One region of the Paenibacillus sp. MAHUQ-45 genome, then DNA from elsewhere that is predicted to be linked to it. Evidence: predicted binding sites of a transcription regulator. Region 1 holds the regulator's gene; each other region holds the start of a gene.

What was found. Region 1 encodes LexA, which represses DNA repair genes until DNA is damaged. Its sites were predicted from a motif close to CGAACATATGTTCG; they were not measured.
Region 2: the regulator LexA is predicted to act here: its motif matches at 1,698-1,711, upstream of AC3Y23_RS18465 (DNA polymerase IV).
Region 3: the regulator LexA is predicted to act here: its motif matches at 1,381-1,394, upstream of AC3Y23_RS02470 (YolD-like family protein).

The regions. Positions count from the first base shown of each region.
Region 1 is NZ_JBYUPV010000013.1:195,084-198,363, forward strand. It holds gene AC3Y23_RS24230 (hypothetical protein) at 1-87, opposite strand, end outside; gene AC3Y23_RS24235 (DUF896 domain-containing protein) at 169-342, opposite strand; gene AC3Y23_RS24240 (LysM peptidoglycan-binding domain-containing protein) at 453-866, opposite strand; gene lexA (transcriptional repressor LexA) at 1,195-1,821, shown strand; gene AC3Y23_RS24250 (L,D-transpeptidase) at 2,075-2,413, shown strand; gene AC3Y23_RS24255 (sporulation protein YjcZ) at 2,492-2,593, opposite strand; gene AC3Y23_RS24260 (YjcZ family sporulation protein) at 2,711-2,818, opposite strand; gene AC3Y23_RS24265 (SOS response-associated peptidase) at 3,034-3,280, shown strand, end outside.
Region 2 is NZ_JBYUPV010000008.1:180,497-183,776, forward strand. It holds gene AC3Y23_RS18450 (hypothetical protein) at 1-358, shown strand, start outside; gene AC3Y23_RS18455 (hypothetical protein) at 807-1,175, shown strand; partial or broken gene AC3Y23_RS18460 (chloramphenicol phosphotransferase CPT family protein) at 1,271-1,398, opposite strand; gene AC3Y23_RS18465 (DNA polymerase IV) at 1,794-3,047, shown strand; gene AC3Y23_RS18470 (YhjD family protein) at 3,044-3,280, shown strand, end outside.
Region 3 is NZ_JBYUPV010000001.1:556,484-559,763, reverse strand. It holds gene AC3Y23_RS02480 (M15 family metallopeptidase) at 1-550, opposite strand, end outside; gene AC3Y23_RS02475 (hypothetical protein) at 834-992, shown strand; gene AC3Y23_RS02470 (YolD-like family protein) at 1,004-1,339, opposite strand; gene AC3Y23_RS02465 (hypothetical protein) at 1,556-2,116, opposite strand; gene AC3Y23_RS02460 (PH domain-containing protein) at 2,296-2,784, shown strand; gene AC3Y23_RS02455 (glycosyl hydrolase) at 2,879-3,280, opposite strand, start outside.

The sequences.
Region 1 (3,280 bases):
TTGAATGGCATCCTTCCCTTGTTTCTTTCTTTGCTTATTGAGTTGCTGTGAATTGCGTTGAACCATTCTTTCCCAAGAACGGGCCATGTCTCTTCCCCCTAGTCATCCTGAAATATCTATGAAAAGAAACAGAGGGTTCATGTTAAGCCTCTGCTCCTTGTTCAACGCTTATTTATCTACGAATTCAATGTTGTCCAGTTGGGCACGGAAATTGCGGCGAATGTTGCCCAAGTAAATTTCACGGAGCTTGGCGCGCTCAGCCAGTTCTTCTTCATTCAGACCCTCGTTCTTCTGCTTGTGTGCCAGTTCATTAATTCGTGCAATCAATTCATCTATATTCAATATTTTCGCCTCCCTAATAAATTCATTCTAACTTTGCCATGAGAAAAAGAGCTTGTCAAGGTTTACCCCCTGCAAGCTCTCTAATGTTCCTATCTCTGAACATAAAGTTGTTAAAATAACGGGACTGTTAAAACGTCTCCTGCATGAATAGTGCTGTCGGTCAATTGGCTCGATCGTTTAATTCCTTCTATATATACAGCTGTCTTCATATTGGTCGGCTTATATCTAAGAGCGATGCTCCAGAGAGTATCTCCTTGTTCAACCACAACCCTCTTCTCTTGCTTCGCAAGATTAACAGGTCCAGCAAACACATTACCTACTACTGTAAAGCCCGCAACAATCAGCAGCAGAAAAAGAGCGATCTTATAGAAGTTAAATGTTCTGATCAACTGACTTAATCCATTCGATAGCACATTGGTGATTTCTTGAATTCTATTTATTAGTCCAGAACCTAAAGTTTGTCCTACAGAGCTAACTTCTGTGTCCTTGTCATAGATGCTATGGTATGTACTGTACTTTAACATAATTCATCATCCTCCAAACACTTGTTCTTACTTGCAAAATCAATATAACACGAACATGTGTTTTGATCAATACTATTTTCGAACAATTGTTCCCCTCTTATAAAATCCCCTTTCTGAGTGAAAAAAATGCTCTTGATGTGCTCATCTCCCTTGCCGTTCTTGCGTATTCCTTCGACATAGAGGCCGATTATTGAAGATATCATTCTCCTTCCTGTTCTCATCCTTGTTCCCTTCTCTTAAACTATCGATAACGTTAGAACTTATGTTTGTGCGAACGGCAGTTCTATGTTATAATTTTCCCAAACATTACTATATGGGGTTGATTCTGATGTCAAAGATTTCGAGTCGCCAGCTGGCGATCCTGGAATTTATACGTAACGAAGTCCGCAGCAAGGGTTATCCTCCTTCCGTACGGGAAATCGGAGAAGCTGTAGGCCTCGCCTCCAGCTCCACGGTACACGGTCATCTGGACCGCCTTGAGAAGAAAGGCCTGATCCGCCGGGATCCGACAAAGCCGCGTGCCATTGAACTGCTTGGCCAGGAAGACTCGGAGAATGTCCATCAATTTGCCCAGACGATCACTCGCGTTCCTGTAGTAGGGAAGGTTACCGCCGGGGTACCTATCACCGCAACAGAGAACATCGAGGACTATTTCCCGCTCCCAACACATTATGTTGGTGACAACAAGGTATTTATGCTTTCTGTTCTTGGTGACAGTATGATCGATGCTGGCATTATGAACGGCGATTATGTCATTGTGCGCCAGCAGCAGACCGCAGACAATGGTGATATTGTTGTCGCTATGACTGAAGATGATGAAGCTACCGTTAAGACTTTCTATAAGGAACGTGATCATATTCGCCTCCAGCCGGAGAACCCGTCCTATGAGCCACTTCGCCTGAATCGGGTAAGCATTTTGGGTAAAGTCATCGGATTATTCCGGGATGTCCACTAATCTATCATTAATGTCTCTATTAGAAGACTGTTCCGTTCAGCGGTGCAGTCTTTTTTCTGTCTAAACTCTTTTCCCTAACTCGAATAAAGAAGCAAGAATTCAGAACAAAACTATCGCGATAGTTTGCGTCAAATAAGTACTGAGGTATCCTCTGAGTTTAGATAGGGCCACACTTTTTTTATTTTTACTCACGATTTCGGATTAACGGCACCCTTGCTCCGCACATATCCTAATTTAAAGGAGTGCTGATCCCATGCCCAATTACCGAATTGTCGTCGATTTAACACAACGAATGCTGTATTTGCTGGATAACAATACTGTCGTCCGAGGTTACCCTGTCGGAATCGGAACGATGCTAACCACAACACCAGAGGGAGAATATACGATCATTAACAAACAGCCTAATCCCGGAGGTCCATTCGGTGTGTTCTGGATGGGACTTTCCAAGCTGCATTATGGCATTCACGGGACGAATGACCCCTCCTCCATTGGACATCTGGTCTCGCACGGATGCATTCGAATGTTCAACCAAGATGTACTGGCACTTGCTGCGCTGGTTCCAATTGGGACGCGGGTGACTATCCGGCGTTAACCGCCTGGTACTGGATGATTTGACGTGCAAATAGCCGTCAGACGGTGTCTGGCGGCTTGGTCATGGGGATAATTCAAATTACAGCAAGAAAGATCTAGAGATAATAACTAACAAGATGAAGAGAACCAAGATTGCAGCAGTAGATGTGCCAAGACCATATCCTCCAGCAAATTCACCCATGAGTAATTCCTCCTTTTCTATGAAGACACCAGGATTTGCAGCGACAAAAGATCGGCCCTTAGGAAAGGGAGATTTCTTCTCCGCTAACTTAATGCCCGAATAGTCCAGGCCCCTTGATTAGATCCAGCAAATACTCAAAATGATTACAAGCAGAATGTAAAGCACCAAAATCGTTCCTGTTGACGTAAAAGGACTAACTACTGGTCCACAATGTTCTGCACCCATGTGAATTCCTCCTTCAGATTAATGACTACAGAACAGAATATGTAACAGTATCCTACTGAGTTTGGGCAAACCGGAAAAGAAATGTACTCCTGTGACGAAGGTAAAAGCTTACCTTTGAGGGGACTTAGAAGGTCCACACTAAGATGGATCTTATTTATTTCTATCGGGGAAGTATAGTACACTGGTAACAAACCAATGTTCGGAGGATTCTCATCATGTGCGGACGTTATACCATTACAGTCTCTATAGAAGAACTAATGCTGAGGTATCTTACGAATGATGCCAGCATCCTTCATTATGCTCCCAGATATAATGCCGCTCCCATGCAGCATATTCCGGCTGTGATTCACACAGGTACCGGCAACCGAATCGGTGAGCTTCGTTGGGGCCTTGTTCCATCATGGGCGCAGGACGATAAGATCGGCAGCAAAATGATCAATGCCCGTGGGGAGTCTTTATTGG
Region 2 (3,280 bases), on a different contig from region 1:
CCTTGCTTTTATAATAACTATGATAGTACATATTTTTTGTATTTATTTTTGCAAATCTACGGACTTCACTAGTTGGTTTAGAGCTATTAATTTACTTATTTTATACTTAACAGGGCTAGGTACTGCTATCATTGCAATGAAAAATCTCCTCATTGAAGATGGAGCGGTTACAGGTAATGAAACCATTTTCAGTGAGCAATATAACTTGTTAGGGTTAATTTTTTTCATTGCTATATTTAACTATAATGTATATAATTCACTTTTCCTAGCCAAAGAAATTCCAGGATTCACCCTTTTTCTTGAAAATCTAAAACATCTAGTCCGAAAAATTCACACTAAAATCTTTATAAAAGATTAAATAGCTCTTGTTACCTTATAACACCCACTCAACCTATACTGACAAAAACCTAGCTAAAGAATATAAAAATAAGCCCATGTGAGGGCCCCCTTATAGTAGACATTGGAAAAACCCATATGGGAAATCTGTGATACTTAGGGGGGAGAAAAAGAGAGTAACCAAATAAATTATATACAGAGGAAGTAAGGAAGAAGGCCGTACGTTTGCATGAGGAGGATAAATGGACGTACAGGCAAATTACTGAGAAGTATGGAATACAAGATAAAGATAGATTCGTAAATACGTGTATAAGTTTAGGAAGCAAGGCGAGCCAGATGAAATATGTAGTATTGCAATTCAACATGAAGCCATTCATGAAGGTCAATGGTATGTGGCATTGAAACAAGCAGGAATAGATTTTCCTGAACAATGGCGTTGAGATTGGCACTTATGGTAGGTCATAGAATACATGATAAAATATGAAATAATAAGTTTCAAACTGCCACAAACAAAATCACTTGATGTTGACTTTGTCATACAAGAAATAGAGGGAATAATAAATACATATGGGTTAAACATAACGCAAAAAACAACCCGTTCAACGTTGAAAGGGTCTATACATTACCACCTTAAACAAGGGGAAGATGCAGGTGTTTTAGAGTTGACATACTGGGTATCTAAACACCGATTATGGACAGAGATACACGATAACAGGTTAGCTGACTGGAACAAAGACATGATTGTTCCATTTACACAAGCATTAGCAGATTGCTTTTGTGGCGAATCAATAAATGCAAATAAATGGGAACCTTTTTCCTTGAAACCATTCCATTGTTAGGGATGGTTTTTCTCTATACACTAATGTAAACATTGTGGTCAAAACGCAATTTGTGGCCAATGCTTGAATATGGTGTTATCTGATGGATACACCATCTAGGAAACACAAACATTTCTTATACTTAATTCTTAAATACCGAGTATTCCTTATTGGACTTAATAAAACTTAATATCTTTTCGGCACATTCTATTGGACTCATCTCTTCAGTATTTACTTCGAGGTTTTTTGTTTTCAATATCACGATTGCGTGGAAGTTTATGAGCTACATATTGACCAGCAAAAGCTGCACCAAATGCACCGGATATAGTTAATAAAGGGGTAAGGTCACTCAGGGGGGAATACTCCTAAAACATAGTTTATTTGTAACTCTCTGCGGGATATTATTATATCACATTATTTTTTAGTAGTTACACTTGTCAAAAGAAATTAATACTCTACTTTACAGTAATCCTGCTCGTTAATTTAATGAAACGTCCAGAGTCGGGACTTAAAGAACGAATTCCATAAATTACACTTGAATAGAGAATGTATGTTCGGTATATAATATGTATACAGAATGTGTGTTCGCATTATATAATCGTAATAACTAATTACCATTACTAAAAGCTGGTGATAAGTATGTCTAAAGTTATTTTTTTGGTGGATGGGCAATCATTTTATGCCTCCATCGAAAAAGCAGCTCATCCAGAATATCAAAACAAACCTGTAGCTGTTGGGGATCCTGCACGTAAATCGGGGATTATTTTAGCGGCCTGTCCTATGGCCAAGGCCAAGGGAGTAACAACAGCTCAGCGAGTTGGAGAAGCCTTAGTACTCTGCCCTGATTTGATAGTCATACGCCCCAGAATGCAGCGGTATATCACGATATCCGTATTAATTACAAAGATTTTTGAATCAATAACCGATCAAGTTGAGCCCTACAGCATTGATGAACAATTTCTAGACGTAACAGGTTCTACTGCTCTTTTTGGATCCGAAGATGAAATTGCTCATTTAATACAGTCGCGAGTGAAATTATCTACTGGCGTATGGTCTAGGGTAGGGATTGGCCCTACAAAAATTCTAGCGAAAATGGCAACCGATAATTTTGCGAAAAAAAGAAATGACGGTGTGTTTAAGCTGGGATTCGAGAATATGGAGAGGGATTTATGGCCGTTACCCGTCCACCAAATGTTTATGGTTGGCTCTCGCATGACAATGCATTTTCTCCGGATGGGTCTGCCAACCATAGGTGACGTTGCTCGTTTAGAGTTAGGAGAATTTAAGCAACGAATGCGCAGAGAGTTTCGAAAGCAATCGGATATTCAGTCGGAGTACTACTGGCAGATTGCAAACGGAAAGGACTCCAGTCCCGTAGTCTCCTCCATTCGAGGCGCTCTCAAATCCATAAGTCATGGGAAAGCCTTAAGAAGCAGCTTATATGGGCGTTTGGAGGATATTGAAGTTGTCTTACTTGAATTAGTTGTGGAGGTTTGCCGGCGGGCGCGCAGGCATGGTTATCAAGGCAGGGTTGTGTCTGTAGGCGCTGTAGAAACAGATGGAGAAAGGGCTTCGTCGTTTGGTCGTCAGATGACTTTGCACCAACCCACATCCCTCACGCATGAAGTAGCCCAGGCAGCACAAAAACTTTTTATTGATCACTGGAAAGGGTTGCCGATTAGCCATCTACATATTTCGTTAACGCAACTCTCGGACGACAGTGTTTATCAATTGACCCTGTTTGAAGACAGGAACGCTGCTTATGCGATTGAGCGGGCCACTGACCATATTAAGGATCGATACGGCAGTGATGCCATTATGCGCGCCTCTTCATTGCTGGAAGCCGGTGTGGCGCGAGAACGAGCAGGCCAAATTGGGGGGCATTTCAAATGAGCAAACTTGACGGAAACGAGAGATGGAAATCAAAAATGCTTTTAACCGAACATCAGGAACAATATGAGAACCGGAATAAAAATCTGCAGACCGGGAGAATAACGACGGAAGAACTGACTATGATTCGGGATGCTATTATGTTCCCTTACATGCTGACCATGTGTGACAAGAGTTTACAGGACCTTCGGAACTCAACACATTTGTTTAAGCAACTTTTCGAACAGGTCATTCAA
Region 3 (3,280 bases), on a different contig from region 1:
TCAGAACGATGCTTACTTTCACATCTTTGTTCACGTTGTCACCTCCATTGATCACGTTAAGCGCAGCCTTGATCTGCTCTGCCGACGGCCGGAGGCCTGCCCGCAATTGATCAATTGAAAGTCCATAAGCAATCTGCAGATGGGAATAATCTTTGAAGGAAGTCCAGTCCCCTCCCCATTCAAAGCCCAGCTTTTTGGCCTCCTGCACCACTTCCTGCCAGTCCGCTATTTTGTTGCCGTTTCCGTCACGGTTCATATCCCAGGAAATGCCCTTCCCATCTGGCAGCAACAGAGCAAAATCAATCGCCAATCCATAGTTATGATAACTGAATCCCCCGCGCGCATTGGTCACGATGTTCCCCGGTTTACTTCTGCCCTGTGCATAGAGAGAATTCTGCTCGGCAATAGTCCGCAGTCCCTGGGTAATGATAATCGGCACGCCCTTGGCAAAGCTGCGCTCGATCAGTGTATTTGCTCCGGCCAACACGGCTGGATTCAGCCCGGCGAGAGAAGCGGTCGATTTGCTTTTTACCACGTCCAAAGTCAGCATATCTTCACCCCCTGGTATAGTAGATGTCCGATTTTTCTGTTCTGCTTGTACAGATACCCCTATGCTTGGACCGTTTGCAGTTCAATACTTTCACACGTCTCTTTCCCACGAAAAAAGAGCCCTCGGACAACCGTCCGGGACTCCATCTAAGAAATTTACACTCTCATATAGTGATGCTTATAAATCCATATTGTACCTTTTTATCGCTTCAGCATCTGGATGTTTCCCGTCTATAAGGACAACCTAAATAGGTATCTTATACAACAGTGAAAGGAGATTTGTCATGGACATCCATAGCGACAGCTACAAAATCGCCACATTAAGCGAACGAGGTGAAGCGGTTGAGATTATCCGGAACGCGGAAGCTGCCCTTGCCGAACTGACTGGCAACCCCACTGTAACCTTGATCGCTTATGAAAAAAGTACAGGAGCACGCACTTAGGCAGTAGCTTGTTAGACGATATAGGCCTCTACAATCTGGTCTACATGAATCCACTTCCATTCCTCCGCCCACTGCAGCTTGATCTCCCGCGAGTGGGTGTGAATGGAGGTCACAAAGCCGCTCACGGCCTCATTCTCGAACGGATCGAACAGAATCACCGTGACGCGCACATGACTGCGCAGAGACAGCGCCAGGGCGCTCTCAATCTCCTCCTGCTTCTGCTCATCCAGTACCGGCTGGGTGCGGCGCAGCGTCTCCCGTTCATCGCTGATAATCCGGTTCTTGTGCTCCGGCAGCATCATCCGACTGCTCTCCCATAATCCGTTTCCTTCCAGCTTCTTACCCATTGCCTAGCCTCCTTGTGTTCAATTAATAACCCTACATAACACGAACGTATGTTTGTATTATATCCATAGCCAAGTCCTTTAATCAATATGGAAAAAATGACAGTCTGCACGCAAAAAAGCGCCCACAGCTGTACTGTGCAACGCCTTTTATCATCATCCCCAAATATGGGGGCAGGTTGTCCTATTGATTAACACTCTTCGAATCCGTTCCAGTTATCACTTTGGATCAGTGGTTGCCTTCGTATCCGCATCCTTATCCGGCTCCAAAAGTCCAGTGGCCACTCTGGCTTCGTTCAGCTTGGAGATACCGTATAACATAGCGATATCAGCATTCTGATTAAGCTCGTTGAACTCGTCGGCAGACACATCGGCAGAATCGGCACCTTTTGAAGCTTGTTCCTTTAAGGAATAGGCACTTTGAAAAGCAATCTGGGCCTCATCCAGCAGCTTCTTGACTTTATCCGGCAGGCGGTCGGAAATTTCAACCTTTTTCGCCTGAGATGAAATACTAGTAGCCGTATCCTTGAATTTGGCGATGGCTTTCTCCATCTCCTTGGAAGTAGCGTTCCCAGCCGAATAAGCGGCGATCGTCTTGTTGAATTGCTCCCGTGACGACTTCCCTAATTGTTCAATTTTGAACATCTCATTGTAGTAATTTTGCACAGATTCCTTAACTTCTTCCTCAGACAACGCCGCGGTTGAAGCAGAATCATTATAGCTGCAGGCTGAGAGCATTAGAACCAGCCCAATCAACCCTATTAGCCAAGCTCGTTTCATCGTTTACATTCCCCCCACATAACAGAATAATGTCGGTTATTGTAAAGTGCAAATGAAATTAATGTAAAACGGGGGAAAATGCAAAAAAATACGTTCCTGCTATGAGTGCAACCAATGACCGGGTGAAGCAGTATAATAATAAATATAATAAATGTTTATTAGGAGAGGAGGTTCATTCGATGCCTTATTGTACAGCCTGTGGAACAGAGTATAAGCAAACAGCTAAATTTTGCGGAGAGTGTGGGACCGCGCTGAACGGGGGAGCTTCACCAACAGCCGAGCGCATGCTGCGAGACCTGACGCCTGCTCAGGAAATCAAACTATGGGAAGGAAAGCCTGCCGGCATATCCGACCGACTGAAGGGTCTTGTGGGCCTTAATACGACCACCTATACGATTACAAGCCAAAGAATTATAGTAAAGACAGGCCTGATCGGTAAAAATATCGAAGAAATCGAGCTGCTGCGAATTCGTGACCTGGGAGTCTCTCAATCCATTCCGGATCGCATGCTTGGTATAGGGACACTGACAATTTTCTCCGATGATGCTTCATCGCCTCAGTTGTGGTTCCGCAAGATCCGTGGTGCCCATACCGTGAAGGATGCGCTGCGCAAAGCAGTACGTGATGAGAAAACAGTCAATAATATCAGCTATCGCGAACAGATCTAATCCTATACGCTTTTGCTGCAGACCAAAAAGCCCCGGATTTCTCGGGGCTTTTCCCTCGTTCACTTATATATATAGAACTCCGCATCACTTCACATTAAGGGAGAAAAAACGCCACTGCCGGGATAACCTCCTTGACCTGACTCGGACTCTCCCACATCAGCACGGCCTTCGCATCACCCTGATTCTCAAAGAACTCTACTTTGATATCATGCAGCTTGCCGGCGATCAGATTGACACTTCCTTTCCGCTCCTGTCCACTCTGCTTGATCCAACTGTCAATAACAAGCTGTCCGTCAATCCAGATTCGGATGCCATCGTCCGATGAAGAGTACACCGTGTAACCCTCACTATAAGTCGCACTAAGCTTTCCGATCCAGCGTACAGAGAAGAAATCCACACCGATTACCGGGTCCGGCGTGCCTTGTCTCCAGATGAAGTTAATATTGGCATCTGTCCGTACTAAAGCTGGCATTCCACTAAGAAGCATATTGTTATA